Regions from separate parts of the Lysinibacillus sp. NPDC093688 genome, predicted to be linked through region 2. Evidence: riboswitches for the same ligand, from Rfam matches in the RefSeq annotation. Region 2 holds a riboswitch; the other holds the start of a gene.

Region 1 (8,375 bases), on a different contig from region 2:
CATTAAAGAACTTCCTAATCTTTATCACGCCTTGGCGTTATTTCCAAAAATGGCACTTTATTCGGTATGTGCTTGTATCTCACACTGAATAAAGTCTGTTTTTTCGGAATTTACTATTATTTTACTGACTTTCAATTGTAAACGTTCGTGTTTTACAATCAACGTTATGATTATATCAGACAATTTTCGAGCTTGCTAGTCATTATTTTGATAAATGGAAGGGCACAGTCATAATAACGATATTTTTGTGAAATAACAGCGACGTGCGAATTAATAGACTTGATTGATTGTGTAACATATGATGCCATCCTTTTTTCGGTAAAAACTGTGGGATGATAACTGTTACTTGATGGCCTGTTTTCGCACATTGATGTTCAACCTTATCAATAAATTTCATTAATGGCTGTGTAATACTTCGATATGGTGAATAGTATGTGACAAGCCGTATATTTGGTTGCCAAGCTTTCCACTTCTCCTCAAACGCTTTTGCATCCGCTTGATCGAAGGCTACATAAAAGGCAATAATTTTATCAACGTGTAGTGACTGCGCATAATGCAAAGTGTTTTCGACTACTTTCGTAATACCAGCGACAGGTACAATGAAGACATTCCCCTCCACATTCGGTATTTCCTCATTATCCAATCTTAATTGTTCACCAACTGTTTTATAATGCTGCTTAATCCGGTGGAACGTCCAAATAATAATTGGTAAAAAGATAAACACTGGCCATACTTGAGGCAATTTCGTCACAAAAAACATCATCGCTACAATAAAGGAAATGATTGCTCCAATCGTATTAATCGAAAATTTAGCCACCCAACCTTTTGGCTTTTCACGCCACCATTTTCGCATCATTCCAGCCTGCGCTAAAGTAAACGGAATAAACACACCAACTGCATAAAGCGGAATCAAATGCTCTGTTGTTCCATCAAATAAAATGATTAATACAATGGCCGCTAAACCAAGCATCATGATGCCATTTGAATAACCAAGTCGATCCCCACGAATCTGGAATATTCTTGGGATAAAACCGTCCTTCGATAAATTGACAGCTAGTAAAGGAAAGGCCGAATAACCTGTATTCGCAGCAAGTACTAATATCATCGCCGTTGTTCCCTGTACTATATAATAAAAGATATGGCGACCTACACTTGCCTCCGCAATTTGTGAAACAACCGTTTCTTTCGCATTGGGAGCAACTCCATAAAAATAAGCTAGGCTCACAATACCAATAAATAACACTGCTAAAATACCGCCCATAGCTAATAATGTTTTAGACGCATTTTTCGGCGCTGGATCTCTAAAATTAGGAATAGCATTTGAGATTGCTTCAACACCAGTCAAAGCTGAGCTTCCTGATGCAAATGCCTTTAATAATATAAATAGACTGATACCTGCAACTGGTGTACCGACCTTTGGATGCAACTCTGCTGGAACTTGCCCTGTTATTACGTTATAAATTCCTACTCCGATTAACACCAACATCACTACTACAAACAAATAAACGGGATAAGCTAAAATGGATGCCGATTCTGTGACTCCACGCAGGTTTAAAAGCGTTAAACATATAACAAAAAACACAGCGATGATCACATTATAGGAATGCAGACTTGGAAATGCCGAAGTAATGGCATCTGTTCCAGCCGATACACTTACCGCAACTGTTAAAATATAATCGACAAGCAATGATCCACCAGCGACTAAACCCGCATTGACACCTAAATTTTCCCGAGAAACTACGTAAGCTCCACCACCATGTGGATACGCAAAAATAACCTGACGATACGAGAAAATAAGTGCTGTCAGTAACACAACTACCCCAGCAGCAATCGGTAAAGAATACCAAAAAGCAACAGTGCTCACTGTCATAAGTACAATTAAAATTTGCTCAGGTCCATACGCAACTGATGACAACGCATCGGACGATAGTATGGCAAGTGCTTTTGTTTTACTAAGCTTTTGTTCCCCTAACGCTTCAGATCTTAATGGTTTACCGATAATATAACGTTTTAATGAAGATTTCATTTTCTACACCTTCTAGTTTCATAGAATGTGTTTCACATTTCTAAATCGATTACACTTTAGCATAATCGGTTTTTGTGCTGTTTACGGGGCCTTGTTTCATTTTTAGAATGAAGATAAAAAACGCCTACAAGTCATCACTAAATAAGACTTGTAGACGCTCATTCGTCTGCCAAGCTCCACTTTTCTGCTCTTAACGCTTACGAGGTTAGCTGTCGGATTCGGGCCTGAGTAGCCCTACCCCTCAATAAATGAAGAGATTCACCCCAAGGATCACCTATGTAATCCGTAAAAATTGGGTCCCCCGCGTCATTGCTTCAGCGATTTAGAAATTTGAAACTTTTATAATGATGTCATATTACGCCTGTAATTAAAAAAAGTAAAGATGAAAATAATGCTTACAAAAAATTTTTTTACTTGCTATTTTGAACATTTTTATTTAGGCCCAAACCAAACATAACGTGTGGTTGATTTCCGCTCCGATTGGGTGTTTTCCAAAGCGCGTCCGATGAGCCGCTTCAATCAACTTATATACATGACCTATGTTTTAACAAACGTCACCCCAAACTTTTGATGATGAATTCTTCTTTGAAGAATAATGTTTTAATACTAGTAGAAAATATGTGAATACCCGAATTGAAAATCAATCAATTATGCCTCGGCATAATTACATCCGGAATCGGCTTACCAATACGATGTTGGTCCCAGGCGTTTTCATAGGATGTGATGTTCTTAGCCTGAGTTCCTCTATTTCAGCTGGTGTTTAGACACCTGTAGCTGTAGCTGCCGCTTCGCTTTCGCTACAAAAAACACTCGCTGAAAGAAGTTAAAAAAGCTACCTTTTAAGTATATTCCCACTTTTAAAGAAGCTAAGTACATTCACCCTTGAATCATTTTCAAATGAATCGAATATTCTGCTATGATGCTTCCATACATTGATTCACAAGCGAAATTCCTCCATTAAAGTTGATTACTATATCAAAAACATTTCGAATTCCGCAAAAAATTGAGCAAACATCTTCACATTTTTTAGTTCTAGCTATAAAATAGGAATATAACACTTTCCTATAGGAAACTTTATTTCACCCGTGATACTTTTTGAAATGAGGGAACAACATGGTTTACAAACGAATGACAAAATCGTCTGCTGAGGCGGTTTTAGATGGAGATATAACAGGCTGGCGACGCATTTTACCGTTTCTTGGTCCAGCCTTCATCGCTGCGGTTGCCTATATTGATCCAGGCAACTTCGCAACGAATATTACAGCAGGTTCACAATATGGCTATTTATTACTTTGGGTAATCGCCTTTTCCAATTTAATGGCCGTATTAATTCAATCTTTGTCTGCAAAGCTTGGCATTGCAACTGGCAAAAATTTACCCGAAGTAGCACGTGAACATTTTTCTAAAAAGACTTCTATCTTTTTATGGATTCAAGCTGAATTGGTCATTATTGCAACAGATCTTGCAGAATTTATTGGTGCGGCATTAGGGCTGTACTTGTTGTTCAATATTCCAATGCTGCCTGCAGCGCTGATAACAGCGGTCGGTTCATTTGCTATTTTAGAATTACAGCGCAGAGGCTTTAGAGCGTTTGAAGCAGGTATTTCTGGCATGGTGCTTATTGTCGTATTAGCATTTGCATTCCAAACATTTTTAGCACAACCAAATTGGGGCGAAGTAACAATGGGCATGTTTTCACCGCGCTTTGAGGGTGTAGATTCTATTTTACTTGCAACAGGTATTTTAGGGGCAACTGTCATGCCACATGCTATTTACTTGCATTCTTCATTAACCCAAAATCGTATCGTTGGCCGAAATGATGAAGAAAAGAAACGGATTTTCCGTTTTGAGTTTATTGATATCATCATCGCGATGATTATTGCTGGTGCCATCAATATGAGTATGCTTGTTATTGCTGCGGCAGTATTCCATACACAAGGCGTAGTAGTTGAAGATTTAGATATCGCTTATAACGGATTAAAAGAGGCGCTTGGTCCGATGGCGGCTGTATCCTTTGGTCTTGGCCTTCTCATTGCAGGTCTTGCTAGTTCTTCAGTTGGTACACTTGCAGGTGACGTTGTGATGCAGGGCTTTATTAGAAAGAAAATACCGCTTTATTTACGTCGAGCTATTACAATGTTACCACCTTTGGTTATCATTGCATCTGGTGTGAATGCGACTTATGCGCTTGTCCTAAGTCAGGTTATTTTATCCTTTGGTATCGCATTTGCTCTTGTACCACTTGTAATGTTTACAAGTAAGCGTGATGTCATGGGAAGCCTAGTCAATCGTCGTATTACAACTATATTAGGATGGATTGTCGTGGTCATTGTCGTTGCTTTAAATCTTTATTTATTATGGCAAACAATATTTGGTTAAAAAAAATGCCAGACACAAAACCTTTAACTTTGGTTTTGTGTCTGGCATTTAAGTTTTGGCTGTTTTCTCAAAGATTGTTGCTATAAAGAAAAGTTGGGCTATACAACAATCGCGCCCGATTGTTTAATACATTGCATCCTTATAAAACAGAACGTTATAAATCTGCTACTTTTTAAATGCAACAATATACCAAACGATATTGGCAATTAGTGACATAACGCAAAGAACGATCACATATAGAAAATCAGAAACATTATAAGTAACCGTTCCCATTACAAATGCCAGTACAATTATTGAAAGTGATATAAGTAACCCTACTCCGCAAAAAACTGCCATAACATATTTCATTCCTTTAACTCCTACCCAATACAAAATTAAAGACAGAATATAAAAGACAAGAAACATTATAATATTCAGCCACATACCTAAAGAATTGAATCCACCAGGATCCGGAAGGGGAGTTAGCGAAACTGCAATCATTATAAAACAGAAAAGTAGCCCCGAAATTATGGTCATTAAGATAACACCATTTCTCATTCTACAACCTCCATAAGAATAATTTTTGGTAAGTTCACTTTACATATAGCACCTCAACAATCTGGCCCGATTGTTGAATAACACTATTTAACCAAAACAACAAAGTTTACGAAAACAGCCTAAGTTTTAAAGCGCTATTTTCTTATCCCTAAATATCTATCTGCTCAATGTTTCGAAATGATAAGTAGGCCACGCTTATACCGATAATAGCTAAAGTGATAGGTATGAAAATAATATCATACAAGGTGAAATTACCCGAATTTGATGATACGACCGATACAATTAATATCGATGATACAATCGTTGCCGGAATGGAGTATTTTCTCATACCAAAATACAACGGTATTAATGCGATGCATGATGCTGAAATTGCATTCATAATCACAACGGGAATTCGTTGTATTATGAATGAGAGCGTTACTGTATCCGGAAGCAATTGGAAAACCTCGCTAACAGCACAAAAAATCGCTGTGACAAAAATAGTCGATAAAATAATTGCACTAAAGGTAAAAAGAAAAACAATGGCTAGCTTTGAAGCAATTAGTTTTTTTCTATTGATCGGGTACATAAATGCTACAGTGATCGTTTTATATTTAAATTCTCCGATAATAAACTTGGCGATTAACACACTAGCAAAAATAATAAATACTGCTCTTACACCTGAATCTATAAGGCCAAATGCCCTCTGATAAGTTCTAAAATCTTGATCCCCTTCTATTTTAGTGATAAATAAAAGCATAAATATAATAGCTAATATCACAAAATTTGCGAAAACAGCTCGTTTTATATATAAACCAATATGATATTTTTTCATTTCTAGCCGCATTAAATTAAGCACTAGCGACACCTCCATTGATTAGCTTCAAGAAATAATCCTCTAATGAGCTTGTTTTTTTGCTAATGCCCTCAATTTCAATATCATGCTCAATTAATGTTTTAGTTAGCACCTTTTGTGAAGCTGTCGATTCATAAATTCGAATACAATTGTCATCCATTAGTTTGAAATTAGTAATATTTAATTTACTTTCTAAAATAAAGGCAGCCTTTTTCCCATCACTAACAATCATTTCAATATGATCTGCTTGACTGCGATTGACAGCGTCCATTGATACTTCCTTAATTAACCTTCCACCCTTAATAACTCCGACTGTATCTGCCAATTGTTCAATTTCACCCAAAATGTGGCTAGAGATTATAATTGTAATTCCATACTCTTTACAAAGCATCTTGAATAGCTCTCGTAGTTCTTTAATGCCAACCGGATCTAAACCATTAATAGGTTCGTCTAAAATAAGTAATTCCGGCTTCGTAATAATTGCACGTGCAATACCCAATCGTTGTTTCATCCCAAGAGAAAAGTCTTTAACACGCTTATTCTCCGTATTTGTTAGTTTTACTAAATCTAGAACATGCGTAATCTCTTTCTTGTCATAATAGCCCATATATTCGCAATGTAATTCTAAAGTTTCCAGTGCTGTTAAATCTTCATAAAAAATCGGATATTCAATAATTGTCCCCATCCTTTTCAGCACTTCGTATGAGCGATCATTTAATTTCTCACCAAAGATTTCAATATCTCCACTCGTTGGCTTCGTAAGGTTTGTTAGCATTTTCATGACTGTCGTTTTACCGGCACCATTAGGACCTAAAAAACCGTAGATCTCTCCTTTTTTCACATGCATAGTAACAGCAGAAACGACTTCTTTCCCCTCATATACTTTCGTAAGCTGATTTGTTTTCACAATATATGTCATGTAGATCTCTCCCTTAAATTTAGCTATCCTTATTATAAAAAATGAAACTCTCTAATTTATTACTTGATTCTTACAAATTTCTTAAGTGCATAAGAAAAGCTTGTAAAGCCATTCAAATGCTCTACAAGCATGACTGCTCAGTATGTCATTCGTTTTAAAGAAACTGTAAAAATAGTCTTCTCATATTGGATACTGGAAAGTTGGATGGAGCCCTCCATTAATTCTACAAGACGCTTTGTAATCGTTAAGCCAAGACCACTACCTTGGAAGGATTTATTTCTAGAATCCTCAAGCGTATACATTCTTTCAAAAACATTATCAATATGATATTCGTCAATCCCTTTACCACGATCCCATACATCGATAAAAATATTAGCATCATCATTTCTTACTGTAAGCCCAATGATGTTTCCTGCCGCCCCATAGGCAATTGCATTTGACAATAAATTATTCAGAACCCTATCTAACGCTTCTTCATTGCCGAGTGCATACATGGACATCTCTGGTATTGCTATATCAATCTCTAATCCCATCGACGTGATCATATCGTAAAATGATAAAATGTTTTTCCGGCAAATTTCACTTACATTAATTTTCGTCATTGGATAATCTGTATCTCCAGCTTCCAATTTTGCCAGATCAAAAAATGTATGGATTATTTTTAATACTTCCAATGTTTTCGAATGAACGCCAGTGAGTAACCGTTGCCGCTCCTCGTCACTAAGTGATTGTTTAAGCTGCAGCATTTCCGTATAACCTAGCACAACCGTTAAAGGTGTTTTAAGATCATGTGAAATATTGGCCAACATCTTTTTCATGGAGCCTTCCATTTTCCGATGTGTTGCTTGCACTTTTTGATTGTGGTCTAACAATGCATTCATCGCGATTAGTAACTGCTGTAATTCTTGATTAGCTGTCGATACTAAAATCTTTTCGCTCGATTGTTCATCAATGATTGCTTGCAGTTTTTGATGCATGTATTGAATAGTAGTGTCTTGTTGTTTTTTTGCTCTCACCTGAAAAATAATAATTCCTACGAGTAATACAATAATCAGTAATAGAAATATAATCATGGAGTTTACCCTTCAAATTTATAGCCAATTCCCCAAAGTGTTTTAATATACTTAGGATTGGACGGATCGTCTTCAATTTTTTCACGTAATCTTCTTATATGTACATTAATAATATTTTCATCCCCATAGTAAGCATCATTCCAAATCAATTGATAAATTTGCTGCTTTGTAAAAACGCGATTACGATTTGTCACGAATAACGTTAAAATGGCAAATTCCTTTGACGTGAGCTTTACATTTTGTCCATTCTTATCAACTGAAAAATTAACAAGGTCTATCGATAAGTTGTCTATCTCTACTAGATCTTTCTTATCCTCTACTTGACTGGAGTATTTTGTAGCTCTTCTAATCGCGGCTTTAACACGTGCCGAAAATTCCAGCATCGAAAACGGCTTGGCAATATAATCATCTGCCCCTAATCCTAAACCTAACGCTTTATCAACATCACTATCCTTGGCTGACATAATGATAATTGGAAGCGATACTTGCTCTCGTATAATCTTTAAAACTTCTAATCCATTCAGCTTCGGTATCATAATATCCAAGATCACTAAATCAAAAGGATTGTTTAAACAATAGTGTAAGGCTTCTTCTCCATTTACTGCA
Region 2 (8,375 bases):
GGAGGATACAATGTTTTCGCAATATAAATACTGGAAGCCTTTTATTAGCCAATACGATCCATGTCCACCTATAAGGGTTAAAAGTTTTTCTACACCGCCTCAATTATATATGGGTTTTCAATCGCCTGGGCTACCGCAATATCCAACTCCTAGAGATGCTCTCAGATCGGGCACGTTATGGCCTCAATTATTTAGCCCCTATCCAAATCCCCAAAAAGGAGAGGTGAAGAATGAGTAAAGAGATGCCACCCGAATTTTATAAGCTACTTGAAGAAATCCAAGCCATTGATTTTGTCATAGTGGAATTAAATCTATATTTAGATACTCATCCTCACGATTTTGATGCTATTCAGCAATTTAACGAAAACACTGAAATCAGTATGCGATTTAAGGTTGAATTTGAACAGAAATTTGGTCCACTTATGAATTTTGGGAGAAGTTATTCAAATTATTCTTTTACTTGGATAGATACACCTTGGCCATGGCAAGTCTAACTTTTTTATCAAATATTTTAGTGGCGAAAGTGAAACGTCAGCTACACATGTTTTGGTAGCGAAAGTGAAACGTCAGCTACACATGTTTTGGTAGCGAAAGTGAAACGTCAGCTACAGATGTTTAGTTTTTTTTTGCAATCACAAAGCCGATTCTGGACGCACTTATGCCGAGGCATAAGTGATTATAAGTAATTAGGAGGAATTTTTTTTGTGGTATTATGAAAAGAAGCTCCAGTATCCAGTGAGGGTGAGTACATGTAACCCTATGCTTGCTAAGTATTTAATTGAGCAGTATGGTGGTGCAGACGGGGAATTAGCAGCAGCACTTCGATATATGAATCAGCGGTATACGATTCCCGACAAAGTGGTCGGATTGTTAACCGATATAGCAACAGAGGAATTTTCGCACTTAGAAATGATTGCTACGATGATTTATAAACTAACGAAGGATGCTACTCCAGAGATGCTCAAAGAAGCTGGTCTTGGAGAACACTATGCCAACCATGACAGGGCATTATTTTATCAGAATGCAGCTGGATCACCGTTCACGGCAACTTATATTCAGGCTAAAGGGGATCCAATCGCTGATTTGTATGAGGATATCGCAGCCGAAGAAAAAGCACGAGCGACTTATCAGTGGATTATTGATTTATCGGATGACACTGATTTGAATGATAGTTTGAAGTTTTTACGTGAACGAGAAATTGTCCATTCTCTACGTTTCAGAGAGGCTGTAGAGATTTTAAAAGATGATAGGGATAGCAAGAAGGTCTATTAAAAGAGGTGAATAGGCTGGTTCAAAAGAAAACTCCTTTTGACACAGCCTATTTGATTACTATTCAATATTGGAAAATAAAGCAAGATCCTTCCGATGACCAATCATTACTAATAAATCTTCCTTTTCAATAATCTGTTCAGGGGAGGGAGAAATGATAATGTCTCCTTCTCGAACAATGGCAATGACACTTACATTATACTTCGCACGAAGATCTAAATCTCGAAGATTTTGTCCAGCCATCTTTGAAGGAATCATAATTTCTTCTATACTGTATTCTTTTGATAATTCAATATAGTTTAGCATATTGGGTGAGAGAAGCTGATTGGCAACTCGCTCTCCCATATCTCGTTCAGGATAGATAACCCAGTCTGCTCCTACTTTATCTAAAACTTGCCCGTGTCTTTTTCCTAGAGCCTTTGCAATCACTTTTTTGATTCCGAGTTCTTTTAATAATGATACGGTTAAAATGCTCGACTGCATATCATTGCCTATTGCCACGATGACATAATCGAAATTGCCTATTCCTAAAGCGGTAAGAGCTTTTTCTTCTGTCGAATCAGCGACTACTGCATGTGTAACATATAGTTCGGCATCTTCGACTCTTTCCTCATTAATGTCGATTCCTAACACTTCCTGCCCAGCCTCATGTAATCTGCGAGCTATACTTGTTCCAAATCTACCTAGGCCAATTACAGCATATTGTTTGATAGTCATTGCACTCACTCTCCTTTATCGTGATTACCCAATCATAATATTTCCTTTAGGATGACGGAATGCCTCAGATTTCCGTCGTTTTGCTATGGCAAAAGCAATTGTTAATGGACCTAATCTACCTGCAAACATTGTAAGTATGATGACTAGTCGACCACCAGGTGATAGCTCTGGAGTTAATCCCATCGATAGTCCAACTGTACCAAAAGCAGAGGTGGCCTCAAATAAATACATCATAAAATCATGTCCTTGCTCGGTTATACTTAAGACAAACGTGACGAGTATAACAATCATCATTCCACACATTGTTACTGTTAAAGCTTTTAAAATTGTTTCGTTAACTATTCTACGTCTAAAGAGGACAACATCTTCTTTTCCTCTAATTTGTGACCACATCGTAGCAACTAAAAGCGCGAAGGTTGTTATTTTTATTCCTCCAGCAGTGGAACCAGAACCTGCCCCAATGAACATCAGCAAGATAATTAAAAATAATGTAGATTGTGTTAAGTCTGCTATAGGAAGGGTATTAGAGCCTGCAGTCCTTGGGGTAACAGCTTGGTATAATGAACCAAGAACTTTGCCCCATTCAGTCAAAGGTCCAAGGGTTTTACTATTTCCGTATTCAAATAAGAAAATTAAAATCGTCGATCCAACTGTTAAAATAAGCGTTGTAGTTAATACAATTTTTGAATGCACGGAAAGGCGCTTCGTATCTCGATATTCATATAGTTCATTTATGACGATAAACCCTAAGCCACCAATTGTAATAAGAGCACAAATAGTTAAAACGATAAACGGGTCGTCTACATATTCGGTTAACCCATTAAAGCCTCCCATTAAATCAAATCCAGCGTTATTAAAATTCGAGATGGAATGAAAGAAGCCAAAATATATAGCTTTACCTACAGGCATATCGAACGAAAAACGGATAGATAAAATTAAACCACCTATTAATTCAATTACGGCAGTAAATAGTAGTATCCTTCTAACCAGTCTAACAAGACCAGCCATTGTAATATTATTGAAGGCTTCTTTTAATAAAAGTCTTTCTTTTAAGGAAATTTTTTTTCCTAATAGTAAAAATACTAATGTTGCAAACGTCATAAAGCCTAATCCACCAATTTGGATAAGAAATAAAATAACTAGTTCTCCAAATGTAGAAAATGTATCGCCAGTATCTACAACGACTAGTCCTGTTACACACGTTGCAGAAGTAGCAGTAAATAAGGCATTTAAGAATGACAGTCCCTCGCCATTCTCCGTTGAAATAGGTAAAGTTAACAAAAACGCTCCAATCAGAATAATAGTTGCAAAGCCCAGCACAAGTATTTTAGGAGGATTTAATTTATTTTTAACTGTTTTCATCTTATTCTCCTCAATGTTTTGAAAAAAATTTGAATTCGCCTATAAAATGTTAAATTGACATAATAAAAAGACCAACTGATTTTTAGTATGCTTCGAGATTATTTAGGCAGAAAAATAATCATACTAATAATGGTGGTCTAACATGACCTCCTTCGCTTGAGCCGACGAAGTTAGCTGACGGGTAGAATGGCGAAAGAGTTTCTCATTCCTCCTGCAAATGCAGAATTAACCCCAAAATACTGGGTCCTCCGTTCTCATAAATGATTGAGATTTGGCTGATATACAATTGAATGTGATTATTCTACGCCCATATTCTATTTTTTGTAAACCCTAAATTTTTTGAAAGAAATATTTATATTTATTGTGGTCAAAAAGTAAGCCGGAAATTCCTAAAGAAATTAAAACAAAAAATTCACCAGATTAATTCGTACACTTTCTATTGACCATTTTTAGACAATACGTTATAATTCTTTAGTACACAGCAGTTGGTTATTAGCCTATTTGTGTATTGACGTGTGTTCGGAGGGAGGGAAAGAGAGATGTCAAAAACTGTCGTTCGCAAAAACGAATCGCTTGAAGATGCTCTTCGCCGCTTCAAACGTACTGTATCAAAAAGTGGTACAATTCAAGAAGTTAGAAAGCGCGAGTTCTACGAAAAACCTAGCGTAAAACGTAAAAAGAAATCAGAAGCTGCACGTAAACGTAAGTGGTAATTTAATTTCCCATTAAAAATCCCTACGTTCATAACACGCAATTGTATGATTCACTGAGCAGACAAAAATATACCTGAAATTAATCGCATGTCGATTAATTTCAGGTATTTTACATTAAGCTCAAATTTACGTACATATTGGAGAAGCCGAATGTGATCCCTGTGATTCATTCGGCTTTTATGTTATATACTTATTGTATAAATTATTTACGGTTAGTAAGGCCACTTAAGTTAATGATTCACTATATAATAAAATTATTAAGATTTATGAAACTTTTTGCATAGTCAGTCGTATATACAGGAGAGAAGCATGTTAGAAGGGAGGGAAAAAGATGCGAAGACGAAGAATCCTCAGCTATTTAATAGTTATTTGGATGACATTTTTGTTAGCGTTTCCATTAACGTCTGCTTTTGCAAGTAATAAGGTCTACCATATACCAATTCATAATGAAGTAGAAAGAGGACTTCACGCATTTTTAGAACGAGCTTTTAAAGAGGCGGAAGAAAACAATGCAGAGGCGATTATTTTAGACATTCATACGCCTGGCGGTTTCGTGAATGCAGCAGGTGATATTGCTATGCTTATGGATGCAACGGATATACGTACGATTGCGTATATTAACAAAGATGCTCATTCTGCAGGTGCCTTTTTAGCCTTACATGCGGATGAAATCTATATGGTGCCAAATGGAACGATCGGGGCGGCTGCAGTTATTGATTCAGCAGGAAATGCTGCAGATTTAAAGGCTCATAGTGCATGGGTTGCTCAAATGGAGGCAGCTGCAGAATCAAAAAATCGTAATCCAATATATGCACGAGCAATGGCTGATGTATCTCGAGCAGGAAAAGGGGATTTATTAACTTTATCTGCTTCGGAGGCAAAAAAAGTTGGTTATTCAAATGGAACGGTTTCAAATTTCCAGGACCTTTTAAAAGCAACGCAATTAGATGAGCGTGATATCGTTTCAATTGAACCTACTTTTGCTGAAAAGCTTGCTCGTTTTATTACGAATCCAATTATAGTTCCGATTTTATTGTCGATTGCAAGCTTGGGACTTGTAGTTGAGCTTTATTCGCCAGGTTTTGGTGTTCCAGGTATAATGGGATTGTCAGCACTTGGATTATTTTTCTTTGGTCATATGGTGGCGGGCTTGGCAGGTTATGAGACCTTACTTTTATTTATTGTAGGCTTAGCGCTTGTTATAGCGGAGTTTTTTGTCCCCGGAGGTATTGTTGGTATTTTAGGTGGTGCGCTAATATTACTAAGTCTAATACTGGCAGGTGCAAACATGATGCAAATGATTATAGCGATTTTCATTGCGCTTCTTGTAGCGATAATAGGAATGGTGATTCTGATGAAATTTTTTGGTAAGAAATTGCATGTTTTAAACAAGCTAGTCTTGATGGATGCGACAACGACGGAAGAGGGTTATGTATCTAACGTGAATCGCACAGAGCTGCTTGGAAAAGTGGGTAAAGCGATTACACCACTTCGTCCGGCGGGTACAATGTTATTTGGAAGTGAGCGCATTGACGTAGTATCGGAAGGTGGCTATGTTGATGTTGGGGAACATGTAGAAGTTATTAAAGTAGAGGGCTCACGTATTGTTGTGAGACAAACAGAAAAAGAGATGGAGGAATAGCAAATGGGTTTTGATTTAGCTTTAATAGGTCCAATTGTGGGGCTAGTCTTATTATTCATTGTTGTCGCGGTATTCTTTACCTTTGTACCAGTGGCGTTGTGGATTTCTGCACTTGCTGCAGGTGTCCGCGTTAGTATTTTCACATTAATCGGTATGCGTTTACGTCGTGTAGTCCCATCACGAATCGTGAATCCATTAATTAAAGCGCATAAAGCAGGTTTACCTGTAACGATCAATCAACTTGAAAGTCACTATTTAGCAGGTGGTAATGTTGACCGTGTAGTAAATGCGTTAATCGCGGCACATCGTGCAAATATTGAGTTAACATTTGAACGTTGTGCGGCAATTGATTTAGCTGGACGTGATGTATTAGAAGCGGTACAAATGTCTGTTAACCCGAAAGTTATTGAAACACCATTTATTGCAGGTGTTGCTATGAACGGGATTGAAGTAAAAGCGAAGGCACGTATTACAGTGCGAGCAAACATTGAACGTTTAGTCGGTGGTGCTGGTGAAGAAACGGTTATTGCCCGTGTAGGTGAGGGGATCGTTTCTACAATTGGTAGCGCCACTAGTCATACGACAGTTCTTGAAAATCCTGATATGATTTCTCAAACAGTATTAGCAAAAGGTTTAGATTCTGGGACAGCATTTGAAATCTTATCGATCGATATTGCTGATGTTGATATCGGCAAAAACATTGGTGCTGAATTACAAATTGAACAAGCGCAGGCTGATAAAAACATTGCCCAAGCGAAAGCTGAAGAACGTCGTGCAATGGCTGTAGCGAACGAGCAAGAAATGATTGCACGCGTACAAGAGATGAAGGCAAAAGTAGTAGAAGCCGAAGCTGAAGTACCACAGGCGATGGCAGAAGCTCTACGTTCAGGTAATCTTGGTATTATGGACTATATGAACTACCGCAACATTCAAGCAGATACAGCTATGAGAGACTCCATTTCTAAAGTAAGCTCAGATAAAACAGAATCAAATGAACCTAATGAATAAAAAACTGAAAGGAGCGGTACTAATAAATGGAACAATTAATTATATTTGTGATAATTGCCATAGTCAGCTCTATTTTCGGTAAATCAAAAAATAAAAAAGAACAAAAACCAATGCCAACTTTTAATAATAAGGATTCACATGTTGAGCCTCCTGTTATAAAAAAAGCAGAGGTGAATCCACAGCAACGTTCTAAACCACAGAGCTTTGAGGATTTTGCACGTGGATTTTTAGGTGAATGGGAAAATGAACAGCCTAAATTTGAAGAGCCGAAAAAAATTGTCGAAGAAACAGTAAATGAGAAAGTACCAAGCTATGTAGCACCATCCTTAATCCCGACTGAGAAAGTGAGTCGTCCTACGAATAGAGAAAGTATGGGTCGTTTAGCTGCTGGGAAAAAAGTCGAGAGAGTAGCTGAATCACAATCGGCTTTTCAATTACCGACATCAAAAAAATCACTTATGCAAGCTGTTGTAATGGCAGAAGTTTTAGGCCCTCCAAAAGCAAAAAGAAAATAACTAGCATGTCCTCCTTTTTCGATGCATATATTGCCGAAGAAGGAGGCATTTTTTTATGAGAAAACTATTTCAATTAACGCCACTACTTGAATTATTACAATATGAAACATTAAAAATCATTGGCCCATATCGTTTTCTACATGCTGATGCTACATCGTGCTCATTTATCTATGCAGATTATCATATTACTGTGCGTGGAAAATCAGTGGAAATTAATGCTCTTAAAGAAGAAATGCTACATCTTTCTGTAGAGGATTTGCAGGAGCTTCATTTGAAAATGACAAAGGATATGGGTGTGAGCGATAATGTGGAATAATCGGCCAATTATCATACGTATAAAGCGCCATGAAAATGTTCATCCTTTTATTCAAGCATTGCATGCACAACATGTGCCATTAAAGCGTGTTGTGTTTCGTGAGCAAGAGGTTGCCTTTGAAACAACTATGCATTATCTACCAAAGATTCGCCGTGTGCGTAGTCGTTACCGACTTAAAATGGCTATCTATTATGCAGATGAACTTCAAGTTTTTCGAGCACAGCTTTGGACTTTGCTTGGCCTAACGTTGATGATATTAATACCATTACTATGTGCACAGGTTATTTGGCGGATCGATATTAAAGCGGCAACACCTGAATTAGAGGAACGTCTAGGAGAGACCTTTCAAGATACCTTTCAATTAGAAACACCCATTTCTAAAAAAGACTTACCCTCAGATGCTGTCATTCGTCAGAAGCTATTAGAAGGGCACCGAGATCTTTCGTGGGTGCATATTGAAAAGCATGGTGGACGTGTAATTTTACGACCTCAGGAGTCCCCGAAACAAACTAAACAAACGAATGAAAAGCTAGCGACGCATTTAGTAGCAACAAAAAGTGGTGTTATTACTCACTTTAATATTCAAAATGGAGAACGAAAAATTTCAGTTAACGATACTGCTTACGAAGGTGATGTTCTCGTAAGTGGCGTAATTGAAAGTGGTGAAGATCAAGTGTTTGTTGGGGCGAAGGGAGAGGTTTACGCTGATTATTGGCTTGAATGTTCATTTAAAATTCCTACAAAACTAACGATGGAAACGCTACAACAAAAGCAGTGGCGTGTATTAGTGAAAGGCATTCATGAAGAAAAAGAAAAAGTTGACTATGTTCAAA

Evidence for each region. A riboswitch is a leader RNA that binds a small molecule or an ion and turns the genes downstream of it on or off. The one in region 2 is predicted to bind cyclic di-AMP.
Region 1: linked by a shared signal. The riboswitch ahead of ACQKN2_RS11870 (APC family permease) and the one ahead of ACQKN2_RS10960 (TrkH family potassium uptake protein) in region 2 are both predicted to bind cyclic di-AMP.

Annotation. Positions count from the first base shown of each region.
Region 1 is NZ_JBNNUX010000012.1:104,874-113,248, forward strand. Features, by position in the region: gene ACQKN2_RS11870 (APC family permease) at 203-2,026, opposite strand; cyclic di-AMP (ydaO/yuaA leader) riboswitch at 2,207-2,356, opposite strand; gene ACQKN2_RS11875 (Nramp family divalent metal transporter) at 3,140-4,405, shown strand; gene ACQKN2_RS11880 (DUF5391 family protein) at 4,571-4,942, opposite strand; gene ACQKN2_RS11885 (ABC transporter permease) at 5,091-5,780, opposite strand; gene ACQKN2_RS11890 (ABC transporter ATP-binding protein) at 5,773-6,696, opposite strand; gene ACQKN2_RS11895 (sensor histidine kinase) at 6,834-7,769, opposite strand; gene ACQKN2_RS11900 (response regulator transcription factor) at 7,775-8,375, opposite strand, start outside.
Region 2 is NZ_JBNNUX010000011.1:36,993-45,367, reverse strand. Features, by position in the region: gene ACQKN2_RS10980 (spore coat associated protein CotJA) at 11-238, shown strand; gene ACQKN2_RS10975 (spore coat protein CotJB) at 231-494, shown strand; gene ACQKN2_RS10970 (manganese catalase family protein) at 703-1,272, shown strand; gene ACQKN2_RS10965 (potassium channel family protein) at 1,330-1,986, opposite strand; gene ACQKN2_RS10960 (TrkH family potassium uptake protein) at 2,011-3,348, opposite strand; cyclic di-AMP (ydaO/yuaA leader) riboswitch at 3,493-3,635, opposite strand; gene rpsU (30S ribosomal protein S21) at 3,888-4,061, shown strand; gene ACQKN2_RS10950 (NfeD family protein) at 4,393-5,703, shown strand; gene floA (flotillin-like protein FloA) at 5,707-6,711, shown strand; gene ACQKN2_RS10940 (hypothetical protein) at 6,738-7,226, shown strand; gene ACQKN2_RS10935 (hypothetical protein) at 7,282-7,542, shown strand; gene ACQKN2_RS10930 (sporulation protein YqfD) at 7,532-8,375, shown strand, end outside.